3 regions of the Streptomyces flavalbus genome follow, and region 3 is predicted to be linked to each of the others. Evidence: predicted binding sites of a transcription regulator. Region 3 holds the regulator's gene; each other region holds the start of a gene.
The links. The regulator HspR, encoded in region 3, represses chaperone genes until heat shock. The targets are predictions, from matches to a motif close to TTGAGNNNNNNNNNCTCAA.

Region 1: a site for HspR is predicted at 2,360-2,378, ahead of lon (endopeptidase La). Genes of this name have one in related genera too.
Region 2: a site for HspR is predicted at 1,422-1,440, ahead of dnaK (molecular chaperone DnaK). Genes of this name have one in related genera too.

Annotation. Positions count from the first base shown of each region.
Region 1 covers NZ_JBHTEB010000001.1:5,351,943-5,358,067, reverse strand. The annotation lists gene lon (endopeptidase La) at 1-2,337, opposite strand, end outside; gene ACFQZ6_RS24190 (GNAT family N-acetyltransferase) at 2,514-3,170, shown strand; gene ACFQZ6_RS24185 (spermidine synthase) at 3,255-3,932, shown strand; gene ACFQZ6_RS24180 (response regulator transcription factor) at 4,046-4,786, shown strand; gene ACFQZ6_RS24175 (HAMP domain-containing sensor histidine kinase) at 4,783-5,892, shown strand.
Region 2 covers NZ_JBHTEB010000001.1:6,651,347-6,657,471, forward strand. The annotation lists gene ACFQZ6_RS29735 (OsmC family protein) at 130-558, shown strand; gene ACFQZ6_RS29740 (glycerophosphodiester phosphodiesterase family protein) at 640-1,389, shown strand; gene dnaK (molecular chaperone DnaK) at 1,502-3,370, shown strand; gene ACFQZ6_RS29750 (nitrate reductase molybdenum cofactor assembly chaperone) at 3,447-3,935, opposite strand; gene ACFQZ6_RS29755 (helix-turn-helix domain-containing protein) at 4,049-4,912, opposite strand; gene ACFQZ6_RS29760 (hypothetical protein) at 5,185-5,610, shown strand; gene ACFQZ6_RS29765 (helix-turn-helix domain-containing protein) at 5,592-6,125, opposite strand, start outside.
Region 3 covers NZ_JBHTEB010000001.1:4,303,455-4,309,579, forward strand. The annotation lists gene dnaK (molecular chaperone DnaK) at 1-1,554, shown strand, start outside; gene grpE (nucleotide exchange factor GrpE) at 1,551-2,198, shown strand; gene dnaJ (molecular chaperone DnaJ) at 2,235-3,410, shown strand; gene ACFQZ6_RS19380 (heat shock protein transcriptional repressor HspR) at 3,416-3,868, shown strand; gene ACFQZ6_RS19385 (fibronectin type III domain-containing protein) at 3,921-5,636, opposite strand; gene ACFQZ6_RS19390 (sugar ABC transporter substrate-binding protein) at 5,965-6,125, shown strand, end outside.

The DNA.
Region 1 (6,125 bases), 1.0 Mb from region 3:
GTGCACGTCGAGCTTGTCCAGCACCTCCGCCGGGACGTCGTCCAGGTCGGGTTCGTTGCGCTTGGGGATGATGACGGTGGTCACCCCGGCGCGGTGGGCGGCGAGCAGCTTCTGCTTCACCCCGCCGATCGGCAGCACCCGGCCGGTCAGCGAGACCTCGCCGGTCATCGCCACGTCCGTGCGGACCAGCCGCCCCGACAGCAGCGACGCCAGCGCCGTGGTCATCGTGATGCCCGCGCTCGGGCCGTCCTTCGGCACCGCGCCCGCCGGGAAGTGGATGTGCACGCCCCGGTCCTTCAGGTCCGCGACCGGCAGCTCCAGTTCGGCGCCGTGCGAGCGCAGGAAGCTCAGCGCGATCTGCGCCGACTCCTTCATCACGTCACCGAGCTGACCGGTCAGGGTCAGCCCCGCCGCGCCCGTCTCCGGGTCGGCCAGGGACGCCTCCACGAAGAGCACGTCACCGCCCGCGCCGGTCACCGCGAGGCCGGTCGCCACGCCCGGCACCGCCGTGCGCCGCTCCGCCGGGTCCTGCGCGGACTCGGGCACGTGGTGCGGCCGTCCGATCAGGCCCCGCAGGTCGTCGGGGGTGACGGTGAACGGCAGCTTCCGCTCGCCCAGTTCGTGCTGGGCCGCGACCTTGCGCAGCAGCCGCGCGATGGACCGCTCCAGGGTGCGCACGCCCGCCTCACGGGTGTACTCGCCCGCGAGCTTGCGCAGCGCGCCCTCGTCGATGGTCACCTCGTCGTCGTCGAGCCCGGCGCGCTCCAACTGCCTCGGCAGCAGGTGGTCGCGGGCGATGACGACCTTCTCGTCCTCGGTGTAGCCGTCGAGGCGGACCAGCTCCATCCGGTCCAGCAGCGCCTCGGGGATGGCCTCCAGGACGTTGGCGGTGGCGAGGAAGACCACGTCGGACAGGTCGAGTTCGACCTCCAGGTAGTGGTCGCGGAAGGTGTGGTTCTGCGCCGGGTCCAGGACCTCGAGGAGCGCCGCCGCGGGGTCGCCGCGGAAGTCGGAGCCGACCTTGTCGATCTCGTCCAGCAGCACCACCGGGTTCATCGACCCGGCCTCCTTGATGGCCCGCACGATCCGGCCGGGCAGCGCGCCGACGTACGTACGGCGGTGGCCGCGGATCTCGGCCTCGTCGCGGACGCCGCCGAGGGCGACGCGGACGAACTTGCGGCCCATGGCGTGCGCCACGGACTCCCCCAGGCTGGTCTTGCCGACGCCGGGCGGGCCGACGAGCGCGAGCACGGCACCGCCGCGCCGCCCGCCCACGATCCCCAGGCCCCGGTCGGCGCGCCGCTTGCGCACCGCCAGGTACTCGGTGATCCGCTCCTTCACGTCGTCGAGTCCGGAGTGCTCGGCGTCGAGCACGCCCCGGGCGCCCTGGATGTCGTACTCGTCCTGGGTGCGCTCGTTCCACGGCATCTCCAGGACCGTGTCCAGCCAGGTGCGGATCCAGCCGCCCTCCGGGGACTGGTCGGAGGACCGCTCCAGCTTGTCGACCTCCTTGAGCGCGGCCTCACGGACCTTCTCGGGCAGGTCGGCGGCCTCCACGCGGGCGCGGTAGTCGTCGGACTCCTCGCCGTCCTTCTCGCCGTTCAGCTCGCGCAGTTCCTTGCGTACGGCCTCCAACTGGCGACGCAGCAGGAACTCCCGCTGCTGCTTGTCGACGCCTTCCTGAACGTCCTTGGCGATGGTCTCCGCGACGTCCTGCTCGGCGAGGTGGTCGCGCAGTTGCTGGGTGGCGAGGCGGAGGCGGGCCACCGGGTCGGTGGTCTCCAGCAGCTCCACCTTCTGTTCGGTGGTCAGGAACGGTGAGTAACCGGAGTTGTCCGCGAGCGCGGAGACGCCGTCGATGGCCTGGACGCGGTCCACGACCTGCCAGGCGCCGCGCTTCTTCAGCCAGGCGGTGGCGAGCGCCTTGTACTCCTTCACCAGTTCGGCGACCTGGCCGGGCAGCGGTTCGGGCGTCTCCTCGTCGATCCGGGTGCCCTCGACCCACAGCGCCGCGCCGGGTCCGGTGGTCCCGGCCCCGATGCGCACCCGGCCGCGCCCGCGGATGAGGGCGCCGGGGTCACCGTCGGCCAGTCGGCCGACCTGCTCCACGGTGCCGAGCACGCCGATGCGCGCGTATGTCCCGTCGATGCGTGGCACCAGCAGCACCCTGGGCTTTCCGGGTTCCGTCCGGGCGGCGGCCTGCGCGGCCTCCACCGCGGCCCGCACCTCGGAGTCGCTCAGGTCCAGCGGGACCACCATCCCGGGCAGCACGACCTCGTCGTCGAGCGGCAGCACGGGCAGGGTGAGCGGTGTGAACGCCGTGGACTCAGCAGCCATGATCTCCCCTTCGGCAGTCAAGTTGAGCTATGCCGACTCAATGCTCGGGGGTCCTTGAATGTTCCCCGACCTTCCGGGCGTTCGCTGTGGGCGATCACCCCTGGTGGGCGGGGCCCGGCCCGCATACGGTCTCGACGTAATAGGCAGTGTGCCTTAGCAGTCATTACGGAGGCAGTGTGGAGAGCGTCGTGGGGACCTGGGTCGGCGGCTGGGTCGTCTCGCGCGGGGCCGCCCCGCCGCGGGCGGAGCCCTGGGGCTGGACCATCGACGTCGGCCAGGCCACGCACGTCACCCGGCACATCCTCGCCGCCACCGGTGACGCCGTCGAGGAGAGCACCGTCCGCGAGGTGGCCGACGCCGTGACCGGCGCCGGGGTCTGGCTGAAGGTCTTCGACGACCCCGCGCGCGTGGGCGGCTGGCTGGGCGCGGGCTGGTGGGTCGACCCCGAGCCGGGCTACCTGATGACCTACCGGGTACCGGACGACGCCCCCGCCGTCCCGGCCGTCCCCGAGGGCTTCCGACGGCGCGTGTGGACCCGCGCGGGCGTCACGCGCGTGCTGCTCGCCGCGCCGGACGGCTCCCTCGCGGCGCGCGGCCAGCTCGCCGTCAGCGGCGCGACCGGCGTCGTCGACCAGATAGAGACGGCACCCGCGCACCGGCGCCGGGGACTCGGCAGTCAGGTGATGACCGCGCTGCACCGCGCCGCCGCCGACCGGGGCGTCAGGACCGCGGTCCTCGCCGGGACCCCGGCGGGGCGGGCGCTGTACGAGCACCTGGGCTGGCGCACGGAGGCGCCGCTGACCTCCGCCAGGTTCACCGGCCGCGCCACCTGAGAGGCGCCCGCCTGGACGCCGTACGCCGGTTCCCCGCCGGTAATTCCCCCGCCGCCCGGTGAACACCGGTGTCAGGATGGCCCCATGGCCACCGCATACGACATCCCCGAAGTCCTGGACCGGCGCGAGGGCCCCTACGGCGAGGTGGTGCTGCGTCGGCACGGCGAGCTGCTCCAGATCATCGCCAACGGCTGCTTCCTGATGGACACCTCCGACGGCCGCTCGGAGAGACTGCTGGTCGACGCCGCCCTCGACGCCCTGGACGGACGCCCGCTCCCCCACGTCCTCATCGGCGGACTCGGCGTCGGATTCTCACTCGCACATGCCACGGGCAACCCGCGCTGGGGCCGGATCACGGTGGTGGAGCGCGAGCCCGCCATCATCGACTGGCACCTCGACGGACCACTGTCCGACCTCTCGCGCGAGGCACTCGCCGACCCGCGCGCGCGGATCGTGCGGGCCGATCTGATCGATTACGTCAATGAGACATCCGCCACGTTCGACGCCCTCTGCCTCGACATCGACAACGGCCCCGACTGGACCGTCACGGAAGCCAACGACAGCCTCTACTCACCCGCCGGACTGGCAAGCTGCGCAAGGGTGTTGAGGCCCGGTGGCGTCCTGGCCGTGTGGTCGGCCAAGCCCTCCCCGGAATTTGAAGGAACCTTGCGGAATGCCGGATTCCAACAAGTGCGTACCGAAGAGATCCCGGTTGCCCGGGGCGTTCCGGACGTCATTCACCTCGGCGTCCGACCTGGATAGCCGAGGCGTGGTGACTCCCCGTACCCTGCTTGCCTGACGCGGATCATTCAAGCGTCAAGCGCAGTCATGGGATCACCCCACGGATTCCGGAAAGCACACCTCAGGGGCGGGCGATGGAGCAGACACACACCTCCCACAACGGCACGGCGGCGACCACTCCGGGCGCGCAGCGCCGGGTGCTGGTGGTCGAGGACGACGCGACGATCGTCGACGCCATCGCGGCCCGCCTGCGCGCCGAGGGATTCCTCGTACAGACCGCCGGTGACGGACCGGCCGCCGTCGACACGGCCGAGGCCTGGCAGCCCGACCTGCTGATCCTCGACATCATGCTGCCCGGCTTCGACGGCCTGGAGGTCTGCCGCCGCGTGCAGGCCGCCCGCCCGGTGCCGGTGCTGATGCTCACCGCCCGCGACGACGAGACGGACATGCTGGTCGGGCTCGGCGTCGGCGCCGACGACTACATGACCAAGCCGTTCTCCATGCGGGAGCTGGCGGCGCGCGTGCACGTGCTGCTGCGCCGCGTGGAGCGGGCCGCGATCGCCGCCTCGACGCCGCGCAGCGGCATCCTGCGCCTGGGCGAGCTGGAGATCGACCACGCGCAGCGCAGGGTGCGGGTGCGCAGCGAGGACGTGCACCTCACGCCGACCGAGTTCGACCTGCTGGTGTGCCTGGCGAACACCCCGCGCGCGGTGCTCTCGCGCGAGCAGTTGCTGGCGGAGGTGTGGGACTGGGCGGACGCCTCCGGCACCCGCACCGTCGACAGCCACATCAAGGCGCTGCGCCGGAAGATCGGCGCCGAGCGGATCCGCACGGTGCACGGCGTCGGGTACGCCCTGGAGACGCCGACGCCATGAGCGACGGTCCGTCCGGCCGACGCGGCTCCGGGGGCCCGCCCTGGGTCCGGGTGCGGCCGTTCTCGATCAGGACCAAGCTGGGCGTCCTGGTCGTCATCGCGGTGCTGATCACCACCGGTCTGTCGGTGAACGCGGTGCGCTTCCAGACGGAGGTGCGCTTCATCATGGTCTTCTCCATGATCGCCACCCTGCTGGTGACCCAGTTCGTGGCGCAGTCGCTCATCGCGCCGCTGGACGAGATGAACGCCGTGGCCCGGTCCATCTCGCACGGCGACTACACCCGCCGGGTGCGGGAGAACCGCTGGGACGAGCTGGGCGACCTGGCCGTCACCATCAACCGCATGGCCGACGAGCTGGAGGCGCAGGACCGCCAGCGCAAGGAGCTGGTGGCGAACGTCTCGCACGAGCTGCGCACCCCCATCGCCGGGCTGCGCGCCGTCCTGGAGAACGTCGTCGACGGCATCGCCGAGGCCGACCCCGAGACCATGCGCACGGCGCTGAAGCAGACCGAGCGGCTCGGCCGCCTGGTGGAGACGCTGCTGGACCTGTCCCGCCTGGACGACGGCGTCGTACCGCTGCGGCAGCGCCGGTTCGAGGTGTGGCCGTACCTCTCAGGGGTGCTCAAGGAGGCCAACATGGTCGCCTCCGCGCGCGCGGGCATCGCCTCCGGCTCCGGCAGCCACACCCGTACGGACGTCCATCTGCGCCTCGACGTCTTCCCGCCCGACCTGACCGCGCACGCCGACCCGGAGCGCATCCACCAGGTCGTCGCCAACCTGATCGACAACGCCGTCAAGCACAGCCCGCCGCACGGCCGGGTGACGGTGAAGGCGCGGGCCGGGGACCGGCCGGGCTCGCTGGAGCTGGAGGTCCTGGACGAGGGGCCCGGCATCCCGCGCTCGGAGTGGCACCGGGTGTTCGAGCGGTTCAACCGGGGAGCGGTGAACCGTCCGCACGGTCCGGGCGGCGACGGCGGCACCGGACTGGGCCTGGCGATCGCCCGCTGGGCGGTGGATCTGCACGGCGGCCGGATCCGGGTGGCCGAATCCGAACGCGGCGCCCGGATCCTCGTCACCCTTCCGGGACTGCCGTCCGTCCCAAGTTGACGTAAAGTTCGAAGCGGAGCCACAAGATCCACGGGCGTCGACGCTGACGGACACGTGTGATCAGGCAGAGGCCAGCGCCGCCAGCGCGCCGGGCCGGAGTCGTCGTACCCGTTGTACGCCTTTGAAACCGAAACCCCGCTTGTTTCCCGCCATTATCGGCACCGAAACACGGTCTTGGATGTGACTTACACGACGATGAACCGGCCGGGCCTGACCTTCTCGGTCATGGGGGC
Region 2 (6,125 bases), 2.3 Mb from region 3:
CTGCCGGAACCCGGCCCCGCTCCACCGTTGTTGTGCGTGGGATGCGCGGGAATGTGATCGGATGGTCCCCGAGCCCCGGCACCGGGGCCGCCTCACGTCGCCTCACCGACACACGCGAAAGGACCAACCGTGGCCACCACGCGCTCCGCACACACCGTCTGGGAAGGCAACCTCCTTGAGGGCAACGGAGTCGTCACCTTCGACTCCTCCGGCGCCATCGACGCGCAGCCCGTCACCTGGGCGTCGCGCGCCCAGGACGCCAACGGCAAGACCAGCCCCGAGGAGCTGATCGCCGCCGCCCACGCGAGCTGCTTCTCCATGGCGTTCTCCAACATCCTCACCAAGGGCGGCAACCCGCCCACCAAGCTGGTCACCTCCGCCGACGTCACCTTCCAGCCGGGCGAGGGCATCACCGGCATCCACCTCACCGTCGAGGGCACGGTGCCCGGGATGGAGAGCGAGGCGTTCCTCGCCGCCGCCGAGGACGCCAAGGTCAACTGCCCGGTCAGCCAGGCCCTGAAGGCCGTACCGATCACGCTCTCCGCGAAGCTGGTCTGAGGTCCGCGCCGCCCCGCCCGGACCCGTGCCGGGCGGGGTCCGGCCGCACCCGGACCGCCCGCGACCCCCGGGAGGTGACCCGTGACCCCGCTCCGCCCCGCCGTCTCCGCGCACCGCGGCGGCGGTGAACGGTACGCCGCCGCCACCTGGCAGGCGTACGAGGACGCGGTCACCTCCGGCGCCGAGTACGTCGAGTTCGACGTCCGGCGCACCGCCGACGGCGTCCTCGTCGTCCACCACGACCCCCGGGTACGGCACACCGGCCCGCCGCTGTCCCAGCTCAGCCACGCCGAGCTGAACGCCCGTGCCGGGTACCCCGTCCCGGTCGTCGACGACGTGATGTCCCTGATCGCGGGGAGGCTGGTCGGCCACCTGGACCTGAAGGAGCCCGGCTACGAGCGCACGGTGATCGACCGGGCGGTGGCGCTGCTCGGCGTCGACGGCTTCGTGGCCACCTCCCTGGAGGACCGTTCCGTCGCCGCGATCACCCGGGCCTTCCCCGGGGTGCGCACCGCCCTGTCGCTGGGCCGGGACCGCGCGGAGATCGCCGCCTCCCGGCTGACCGCGACCCGGCTGAGCGAGCTGTTCCCGCTGCGCCGGGTGCGCGCCTGCGGTGCCCACGGGGTCGCCGTGCACCAGCGCCTGGCCCGCGCCAACGTGCTGCGCGAGGCCGCCCGGCACCGGCTGTTCACCCTGGTGTGGACCGTCAACGACGACACCGCCCTGCGCGCCTTCCTCGCCGACCCGCGCGTGGACGTCCTGGTCACCGACCGCCCCCGGCACGCCGTCGCGCTGCGGGGCGCACGCCCCCGACGGGGTACTCCGCTGTAGGGCGGGGGCGCGCGGGTGGCCCGTATGCGCCATTGACAAGAGGCCACTCAAGTTTTGTGCTGGAGGGAGTGGCGGACACTCCGGACACTCCGTGACGCGGAAGGGGACTGCGATGGGACGCGCGGTCGGTATCGATCTGGGGACCACCAACTCGGTGGTCGCCGTCCTGGAGGGCGGCGAGCCCACGGTCGTCGCCAACGCGGAGGGCGCGAGGACCACACCCTCGGTCGTGGCCTTCGCCAAGAACGGCGAGGTGCTGGTCGGCGAGGTCGCCAAGCGGCAGGCGGTGACCAACGTCGAGCGCACCGCCCGCTCCGTGAAACGGCACATGGGCGACGCCGACTGGCGCTTCCCGGACCAGGGCTCCGTGGACGGCACCCGCTTCCGGGCGCAGGAGCTGTCGGCGCGCGTTCTGCAGAAGCTCAAGCGGGACGCCGAGTCCTACCTCGGTGAGGACGTCACCGACGCGGTGATCACCGTCCCCGCCTACTTCGACGACGCCCAGCGGCAGGCCACCAAGGAGGCCGGGGAGATCGCGGGCCTGAAGGTGCTGCGGATCATCAACGAGCCGACCGCCGCCGCCCTCGCCTACGGCCTGGACCGCGGCGAGGAGCAGACCGTCCTCGTCTTCGACCTCGGCGGCGGCACCTTCGACGTCTCCCTGCTGGAGATCGGCGACGGCGTCATCGAGGTCAAGGCCACCAACGGCGACACCCACCTCGGCGGCGACGACTGGGACCAGCGGATCGTCGATCACCTGGTGAAGAAGTTCAAGGGGCAGTACGGCATCGACCTCGCGGGCGACAAGATGGCCGTGCAGCGGCTGCGGGAGGGCGCCGAGAAGGCCAAGATCGAGCTGTCCTCGTCCTCGGAGACGTCGATCAACCTGCCCTACATCACCGCCTCCGCCGAGGGCCCGCTGCACCTGGAGGAGAAGCTCACCCGCGCCCAGTTCCAGGAACTCACCGCCGATCTGCTCGACCGCTGCAAGACCCCCTTCCACCAGGCCGTCAAGGACGCCGGGATCAAGCTCGCCGCGATCGACCACGTCATCCTCGTCGGCGGCTCCACCCGGATGCCCGCGGTCACCGAACTCGTCCGCGAGCTGACCGGCAAGGACCCGCACAAGGGCGTCAACCCCGACGAGGTCGTGGCGGTCGGCGCCGCGCTCCAGGCCGGTGTCCTCCGCGGCGACGTGAAGGACGTCCTCCTCCTCGACGTCACCCCGCTGTCCCTCGGCATCGAGACCAAGGGCGGCATCATGACCAAGCTGATCGAGCGCAACACCACGATCCCGACCCGGCGTTCGGAGATCTTCACCACCGCCGCCGACAACCAGCCCTCCGTCGGCATCCAGGTCTACCAGGGCGAACGCGAGATCGCCGCGTACAACAAGAAGCTCGGCACCTTCGACCTCACCGGGCTGCCGCCCGCGCCGCGCGGCATCCCGCAGATCGAGGTCGCCTTCGACATCGACGCCAACGGGATCATGCACGTCTCCGCGAAGGACCTCGCCACCGGCCGCGAGCAGAAGATGACCGTCACCGGCGGCTCCGCCCTGCCCAAGGACGACATCGACCGCATGATGCGGGAGGCCGAGCAGTACGCCGAGGAGGACCGCAAGCGCAGGGAGGCCGCCGAGACCCGCAACCAGGCCGAGCAACTCGTCTACCAGACCGAGCGGTTCGTCACCGAGAACGGCGACCGCGTCCCCGCCGACACCCGCACCGAGGTCGAGTCCGCCGTCAGCGAACTCAAGGGCCTGCTGGAACGCCCCGCCGCCGAGAGCGACACCGCCGCCCTCCGCACGGCCGTCGAGAAACTCGCCACCGTCAGCCAGAAGATGGGCCAGGCGATGTACGCCCAGGCGGAACAGCCGACGCCGGGCTCCGCCCAGGAGCAGGCCCCGCAGGAGGAGGAGGGCGTGGTGGACGCCGAGATCGTCGATGAGGAGAGGGACCAAAGGGGCGGCGCCGCTTGAAGGCACGGCTGAGGCAGCCTACCTAGGGGCGCGGGGAACTGCGCGACCAGCCACGACGCACCCGCACACGACATACTCACCGAGGCTGCGGCACCGGATCCGTCAGATCCCCAGGATGCGCCGGAGGCAACGTCGCGCACACCGCCTCCAGCACACACGCGTACGGCGTCCCCAGCCCGGTGAGCCGCGCCCGGAGTTCCTCCAGCGCGTCCCGGTGCCCGGTCAGCGGCTCCGTGTTGCCCGTGCGCGCCGCGAACTCCAGCACCGCGGGCAGGAAGTCCGGCCGCTCCTCGCCGGTGAACTCCAGGCCGTGCGCCCGGTACAGGTCGCCCAGCCGCGCCGGGGCGGCCCCGCCCCGTCCGCGCCCCAGGTACAGCCCTTCGGCGCCGAACACGCGCGCGTAGTCCTCCGCCAGCTCACCCGGCGGGGTGACCGCGGCGTGGTCGGCGAACTCCCGCAGTTGCGGCGCGGCCTCCCGCAGCAGCGGCAGCCGGGTCAGCACGTCGTCGTCCGGATAGGTCAGACAGAGCGCCGCCGCCTGGTACAGCACCTCGAATCCCGGCATCAGGCTCGCCTCCCGCACGCTCGGCCGCCCCGTCCCTCAAGAACCTAGGCGCCGCCCCGCGGGGCCACCCGCCGACCGCACCCGTACGGGTCAGCCAGCCGCCTGGACCCGGCCTAGCAGGCCGCCCGGTACTTCCGGAGGATCTCCTTGGTGCGGGCCACCGACGCCGCGTGCGCCGACATGTGGTCCAGGACCTCCAGGTGCCCGGAGACCTCGGCGCGCGAGTCCAGGTAGAGCGCGCCGGTCAGGTACTCGGTGAAGACCATGTCGGGCAGCTCCGGCTGGGCGAACCGGAACAGGGAGAAGGGCGCGTACGTGCCCGGGTGCGGCCCGTGGTCGAACTCGGCGACCTGGAGGGTCACCAGATCGCTCTCGGTGGCCTCAAGCAGCCGGTCGAGCTGGTCGCGCATCACCTCGGGCTTGGTGCTCACCGGCCTGCGCAGCACCGTCTCGTCCATCACCACCCACAGGTGGGGCGGGTCCGGCCGCTTCCACAGCTCCTGCCGGGTCAGCCGCAGCCGCACGTGGCGCTCGATGGTCTCCGGTCCCGACTGCCCGACCGTCCCCGCCTCCAGCACGGCCCGCGCGTACCCCTCGGTCTGGAGCAGCCCCGGCACGAAGTGCGGCTCGTAGCTGCGGATCATCCGCGCCGCGCCCTCCAGGGACACGAACACGCTGAACCACTCCGGCAGCACGTCGTGGAACCGCTGCCACCAGCCCGGCTGGTTCGCCTCCTCCGCCAGCGCGACGAACGTGGCCACCTCCTCCGCGGGCACCCCGTACGTCGTCAGCAGCACCTGCACGTACGGGATCTTCAGCGCGACCTCGGCCGTCTCCATGCGCCGCACGGTCGCCGGGGCCACCCGGAGCACCTTCGCGGCCTCCTCACGGCTCAGCCGGGCCGCCTCCCGCAGCTCCTGGAGCCGCTTGCCGAGCACCACCTGACCGACCGTGGGCGCGGGTCGTCGTTCACTCACGCCACGCCTCCCCTACGCGCCGAAAGCATGGGGGCAGTGTGTCATGTTCCCGCGGCAGTCTCACGTGGCGGGAGGTGAGGCAATCACCACGGCCGGTGAGCAAAACCGCGCAATCCAGGAGTCGCTGACCGCGCGTCACCCATTACCTCGCAGGTAATGGACCCCGCCCGCGGCCCGCGGGATCGTGAGATCACCGGGTTCCGGGCTGGCGCACTCCAGCCCGGGAGCCGGTCCCCCCGCACCACTACGACCCCGACGGAGGGTGATCCGCCATGTCCGCAACCCACCTCGCCGCTCTCGCCCGCACCACCGAGCCGCAGCTCATGCTGCGCCGCTTCCTCACTCTGGACGCAGTGGTGACCGGGACGAACGGCGTCGCCTACCTCGTCGCCTCCGGCCCCCTCGGCCGCCTGTTCGACGTCAGCTCCAAGCTGCTGCTCGTCCTCGGTGTCTTCCTCGTGCTGTACGCCGCCGCGGTCGGCCTGCTCGCCGGGCGCCCCAGCCCGGCCGCGCTCGGCGTGCGGGCGGTCGTCGAGGCCAACCTGGCCTGGGCGGCGGTCAGCTTCCTCGCCCTCGGACTGTGGCTGTCGCCGAGCACGACGGGCGCCGTGTGGGTGGTCCTCCAGGCGCTCACCGTGGCCGGGTTCGCCGCCCTCCAGTGGGGCGCCCTCAGGGCGCGTCAGGGCAGCAGCTCCTGAAGGTGCCGCACCGTCGCCGGGTCGGCCGGGAGCAGCGTCTCGATGGCCAGCTCGGCGACGGTCACGTCCATCGGCGTGTTGAACGTGGAGATCGACGAGATGAACGACAGCGTCCGGCCGCCGTGCTCGATCAGCAGCGGCAGCGCGACGTACGGCACCGCCTCGTCCGCCGCCCCCTCGGGCACCGCCTCCTCGGGCACCGGGTAGGCGGCCACCTCCTCGTACAGCGCCCGCAGCGCCGCCGACCGGTGCAGCGCTATCTGCCGCTCCATCTGCGCCAGCAGGTGCCCGCGCCACTGGCGCAGGTTGCGGATGCGCGGCGCGAGGCCCTCCGGGTGCAGGGTGAGCCGCATCGCGTTCAGCGGCGGCCCGAGCAGCGCCGGGGGCACCTCGCCCAGCAGCGCGGTGATGCCCCGGTTGGCGGCCAGCACGTTGTACGTCGCGTCGACCACCAGCGCCGGATACGGCTCGTAGCCCTGTATCAGCCGCTCCACCCCGGCCCGCACCGCGGCCAG
Region 3 (6,125 bases):
CTGAAGCGGGACGCCGAGGCGTACCTGGGCGAGAAGGTGACCGACGCGGTCATCACCGTCCCGGCGTACTTCAACGACGCCGAGCGCCAGGCCACCAAGGAGGCCGGTGAGATCGCCGGTCTGAACGTGCTGCGGATCGTGAACGAGCCGACCGCGGCGGCCCTGGCCTACGGCCTCGACAAGGACGACCAGACGATCCTCGTCTTCGACCTCGGTGGCGGCACCTTCGACGTGTCGCTGCTCGAGATCGGTGACGGCGTCGTCGAGGTGAAGGCCACCAACGGTGACAACCACCTCGGTGGTGACGACTGGGACCAGCGCATCGTCGACTTCCTGGTCAAGCAGTTCCAGTCCGGTCACGGCGTGGACCTGAGCAAGGACAAGATGGCCCTCCAGCGCCTCCGCGAGGCCGCCGAGAAGGCCAAGATCGAGCTGTCCTCGTCCACCGAGACCTCGATCAACCTGCCCTACATCACCGCCTCCGCCGAGGGCCCCCTGCACCTCGACGAGAAGCTCACCCGCGCCCAGTTCCAGCAGCTCACCGCGGACCTCCTGGAGCGCTGCAAGACGCCGTTCCACAACGTCATCAAGGACGCCGGCATCGCCCTCGGCGAGATCGACCACGTCGTCCTGGTGGGTGGCTCGACCCGTATGCCCGCCGTCGCCGAACTGGTCAAGGAGCTGACCGGCGGCAAGGAGGCCAACAAGGGCGTCAACCCGGACGAGGTCGTCGCGATCGGCGCCTCGCTCCAGGCCGGTGTCCTCAAGGGCGAGGTCAAGGACGTCCTGCTGCTCGACGTCACCCCGCTGTCCCTCGGCATCGAGACCAAGGGCGGCATCATGACCAAGCTGATCGAGCGCAACACCACGATCCCGACCAAGCGCTCCGAGATCTTCACCACGGCCGAGGACAACCAGCCGTCCGTGCAGATCCAGGTCTACCAGGGCGAGCGCGAGATCGCGGCGTACAACAAGAAGCTCGGGATGTTCGAGCTGACCGGTCTGCCCCCGGCGCCCCGCGGCGTCCCGCAGATCGAGGTCTCCTTCGACATCGACGCCAACGGCATCATGCACGTGACCGCGAAGGACCTGGGCACGGGCAAGGAGCAGAAGATGACCGTCACCGGCGGCTCCTCGCTGCCGAAGGACGAGGTCGACCGGATGCGCCAGGAGGCCGAGAAGTACGCCGAGGAGGACCACGCCCGCCGCGAGGCCGCCGAGGCCCGCAACCAGGGCGAGCAGCTCGTCTACCAGACCGAGAAGTTCCTCAAGGACAACGAGGACAAGGTCCCCGGCGAGATCAAGTCCGAGGTCGAGGCCGCCGTCGGCGAGCTGAAGGAGAAGCTCAAGGGCGAGGACACCGCGGAGATCCGCACGGCCACGGAGAAGGTCGCCGCCGTCTCCCAGAAGCTCGGCCAGGCCATGTACGCCGACGCGAACGCCGCGCAGGCGGCGGGCGGCCCCGAGGGCGCGACCGCCGGTGGCGCCAAGGCCGACGACGACGTGGTGGACGCCGAGATCGTCGACGACGAGCGGAAGGACGGTGCCGCGTGACGGAGGAGACCCCGGGCTTCGAGGAAAAGCCCGACGTCCCCTCCGGCGCCGCCCCTGACGACGCCGAGCCGAAGGCCGCCTCCGAGGAGGGGGCGGCCCCGGCCGGGGACGCCACCAGCACAGACCCCGGTCTGCTGGCCCAGTTGGACCAGGTGCGCACCGCGCTCGGTGAGCGCACCGCGGACCTCCAGCGGCTCCAGGCCGAGTACCAGAACTACCGCCGCCGCGTGGAGCGCGACCGCATCGCGGTCAAGGAGATCGCCGTCGCGAACCTCCTGACCGAGCTGCTGCCCGTGCTCGACGACATCGGCCGCGCCCGGGAACACGGCGAACTCGTCGGCGGCTTCAAGTCCGTTGCGGAGTCGCTGGAGACCGTGGCCGCGAAGATGGGCCTCCAGCAGTTCGGCAAGGAGGGCGAGCCCTTCGACCCGACGGTCCACGAGGCGCTGATGCACAGCTACGCGCCGGACGTCACCGAGACGACGTGCGTGGCGATTCTCCAGCCCGGGTATCGCATCGGCGAGCGCACCATCCGCCCCGCGCGGGTGGCCGTGGCCGAGCCGCAGCCCGGCGCGCAGACCGTCAAGGGCGAGGAGTCCCCTGAAGGCGACGACAAGGAGAGCGGTGGCCCGGACGAGGGCTGAGCTTGACCGGATGACGAGGAAGGAGGGACGTCGGGGATGAGCACCAAGGACTTCATCGAGAAGGACTACTACAAGGTCCTCGGCGTCCCCAAGGACGCCACCGAGGCCGAGATCAAGAAGGCGTACCGGAAGCTCGCCCGCGAGTTCCACCCGGACGCCAACAAGGGCAACGCCAAGGCCGAGGAGCGGTTCAAGGAGATCTCCGAGGCGAACGACGTCCTCGGGGACCCCAAGAAGCGCAAGGAGTACGACGAGGCGCGCGCCCTGTTCGGCAACGGCGGCTTCCGCCCGGGGCCGGGCGCGGGTGGCGGATCGTTCAACTTCGACCTCGGTGACCTCTTCGGGGGCGGCGCGCAGCAGAGCGGCGGCGGCTTCGGCGGCGGCATCGGTGACGTCTTCGGGGGCCTGTTCAACCGGGGTGGCGCGGGCACCGGCACGCGCACCCAGCCGCGCCGCGGCCAGGACATCGAGTCCGAGGTCACGCTGAGCTTCAACGAGGCGATCGAGGGCGCGACGGTCCCGCTGCGGATGTCGTCGCAGTCCCCGTGCAAGGCGTGCTCCGGCACCGGCGACAAGAACGGCACGCCGCGCGTGTGCCCGACCTGCGTCGGCACCGGGCAGGTCGCGCGCGGCTCGGGCGGCGGCTTCTCGCTGACCGACCCGTGCCCGGACTGCAAGGGGCGCGGGCTGATCGCGGAGGACGCCTGCGAGGTCTGCAAGGGCTCCGGGCGCGCCAAGTCCTCGCGGACGATGCAGGTGCGCATCCCGGCCGGGGTGAGCGACGGGCAGCGGATCCGGCTGCGCGGCAAGGGCGCGCCCGGTGAGCGGGGCGGCCCGGCGGGCGACCTGTACGTGGTCGTGCACGTCAAGGACCACCCCGTCTTCGGGCGCAAGGACGACAACCTCACCGTCACCGTCCCCGTGACCTTCGCGGAGGCGGCGCTCGGCGGGGAGGTGCGGGTGCCCACGCTGGGCGGGCCCGCCGTCACCCTGAAGCTGCCGCCCGGCACGCCCAACGGCCGCACCATGCGGGCGCGGGGCAAGGGCGCGGTCCGCAAGGACGGCACCCGCGGGGACCTGCTGGTCACCGTGGAGGTGAGTGTGCCGAAGGACGTCACGGGGAAGGCTCGTGACGCGCTGGAGGCGTATCGCGAGGCGACCGCGGGTGAGGATCCGCGGGCGGAGCTGTTCCAGGCGGCGAAGGGAGCTTGACGAAGATGGACGGCCGTCGACGCAACCCGTATGAACTGACCGAGGAGACCCCGGTCTACGTCATCTCGGTGGCGGCCCAGCTCTCCGGACTGCACCCGCAGACGCTGCGCCAGTACGACCGCCTGGGCCTGGTCTCCCCCGACCGCACCGCGGGCCGGGGGCGCCGGTACTCCGCCCGGGACATCGAGCTGCTCCGCCAGGTGCAGCAGCTCTCGCAGGACGAGGGCATCAACCTCGCGGGCATCAAGCGCATCATCGAACTGGAGAACCAGGTCGCCGCGCTCCAGTCCCGCGTGGCGGAGCTGCAGTCGGCCCTGGACGGCGCGGCGGCCACCATGCGCCAACGCGAGGCGGCCGTCCACGCGTCCTACCGCCGCGACCTGGTCCCGTACCAGGAGGTCCAGCAGACGAGCGCGCTGGTGGTGTGGCGGCCGAAGCGGCAGCAGCAGTCGGACTGACGCGCACGACACGTGAGAGGGGTCCCGCGGACGCGGGACCCCATCGTCGCGTTCAGGGGCCCGTGACCGCCCAGTCGCCCGCGGGGGCCGACTCGTTGCCGTCGGCGTCCACCGCCGTCACCCAGTAGTAGGACGTGGTGCCGCGCGGGACGCCGGTGTCGAAGTAGAGGTAGGAGCCGGGGCCGACCTCGGCGATCCGCTCGTAGCGTTCGGTGGCCGGGTCGTAGCGGTACAACCGGTAGCCGCCCGTGGCGTCCACCTCGGTGCCGTCCCACGCCAGCCGATTGCCCTCGTCGCCCGCCGCTGGCCAGACGATGAGCGACAGCGGGGAGGTCACTGGGGACCCCACCTTCGGCACCGTGTCCAGCTCCGTCGCCGCCACGATCTGGGCGGAACGCGTCCAGTCGTACGAGGAGTTCCAACTGGTGTCGACGGCGTCGACGTAGAAGCAGCGCTCCTCGCCGTCCGGGCGGCTGACGACGTGCGCGTAGGAGGTGGTGTCGGCCGACAGCCACTCCAGCTCCCACGCGTCGCAGTACCGCTTGCCCCCGATGGTGACCACCTCGCCGCCGTAGACGACGTAACGGTGGAGGTCGGGGGTCGGGTTGGCCTCCCAGTTCAGTTCGAAGCCGTAGCCGGTCGGGGTGACGGTCAGCCCGGTGACGGCGGACGGCGGGGAGTCGTTGTGGCGGCGGGCGATGACCCACGGGGACTTGTCGGACTCGTTGCCCGCCGCGTCGACGGCGCTGAGGCGGTAGTAGTACGTGGTCTCGGTCGCGGCGGAGGTGTCCCGGTAGGAGAGCAGCGACGTGCTGGCGATCCGGGTGTAGGTGCCGTCCTTGCTCGATGACCGGTACACCCGGTACGACGCCGCCTCGTCGACCTGCTTCCAGCCGAGGCGCAGCCCACCCAGTTCCGTCGCGTCGGTGACTTCCGGGGGCCGTGGGACATCGGGCGGTATGCGGTCGACGCTCGTCACATCCTGGTCGGCGCTGCCACGGGACACGTTGCCCGCCCGGTCGTAGGCGCGCACCTCGTAGGAGAAGACCTCGCCGCTGTACGGCAGGCCGGTGTCCGTGTACGACGTCGAGGTGGTCGTCGCCACTGGGACAGCGAAGTCGTCGCCCTTCACCCGCCGGTACACGCGGTACCCCGCGAGGTCCATCTCCTTGTTCTTCGCCCAGGTGAGGCGGGCCTTGCCCGTGGCCGGGTCGTAGGTCGCCGCCGTGCCGGTCGGCGCGAGGGGTCTGACCGTGTCGACCGACGCCGACGTGCGGGGGGCGTAGGAGAACCTGACGTTGGCCGTGCCGGTCCAGTTGACGAAGTCGACGCGCAGGGTGTGCTTGCCGGGCGGGATGGTGAGGTTGACCTGCGTACGGGCCGTCGTGGAGACGTTCTTCCAGAGGTTCACCTTGCGCACGCCGTCGAGGTAGACGCGGACGCCGTCCTGCGCGGCGGCGCCGAAGGCGAAGGGGCCGCCGGAGCCGAAGTCGCGGGTGACGGTCCAGCGGACGCCGAAGTCGTTCCTCGGCAGGCCGGTGGCGGGCGCGCCGGTGCCCCAGTTCTGGTCGATGGTGCCGTCGCAGTCCGTCTTCTTCGGAGTGCCGGAGAACGACGTGTTCGCGTAGAACTGCCGCTTGAACACGGGGGAGGCGCAGCTCGTCGCGGCGCTGGCGGGCGCCGTCACGGCGGTGAGCAGGCCGCCCGCGGTGGCGAGCACGACCGCGGTGGACAGACCGGCGGTCGTGCTGCGTCTGGCTGGGATCATTCGGTCCTCTGATCGAGAAGCGTCGGAGAGACGTCGGGGAAGCGACGGGAAGCGCGGAAGGGCAGCCCGTCGCGCACACCCCGACTGGTGAGGAATGGGATTGGTTGTACGGATCTTGGTCCTCACGTGAAATCGCTTGCGGTGAAGGTCCGGTGAGGCCGCTGCGCAGGCGATTCCGCTCCGTCTCCACAGCCAAAACGGAACGTGATGTTGTCATCTCGTTAAGTGATTCAGCTTGACGCTGGGTGCCGTCGACGCGTTGGCTTTTCAGACACCTGGGTAGCAAGGCTGCGCCCACGTCCGGAAGACATCAGAAGTGAGCACCCGTATGCGTCGTATCGCCATATCCGTCGCTTTGTCCTCGTTGACTCTCTCGCTCGCCGGATGCGGTGTGCTGGGCGCGGCGGAGGACGGCGCCGACGCCTCTCCGACCAAGGGTGACGACATCACGGTGGGGCTGCTGCTGCCCGAGACGGCGAACTCCCGCTA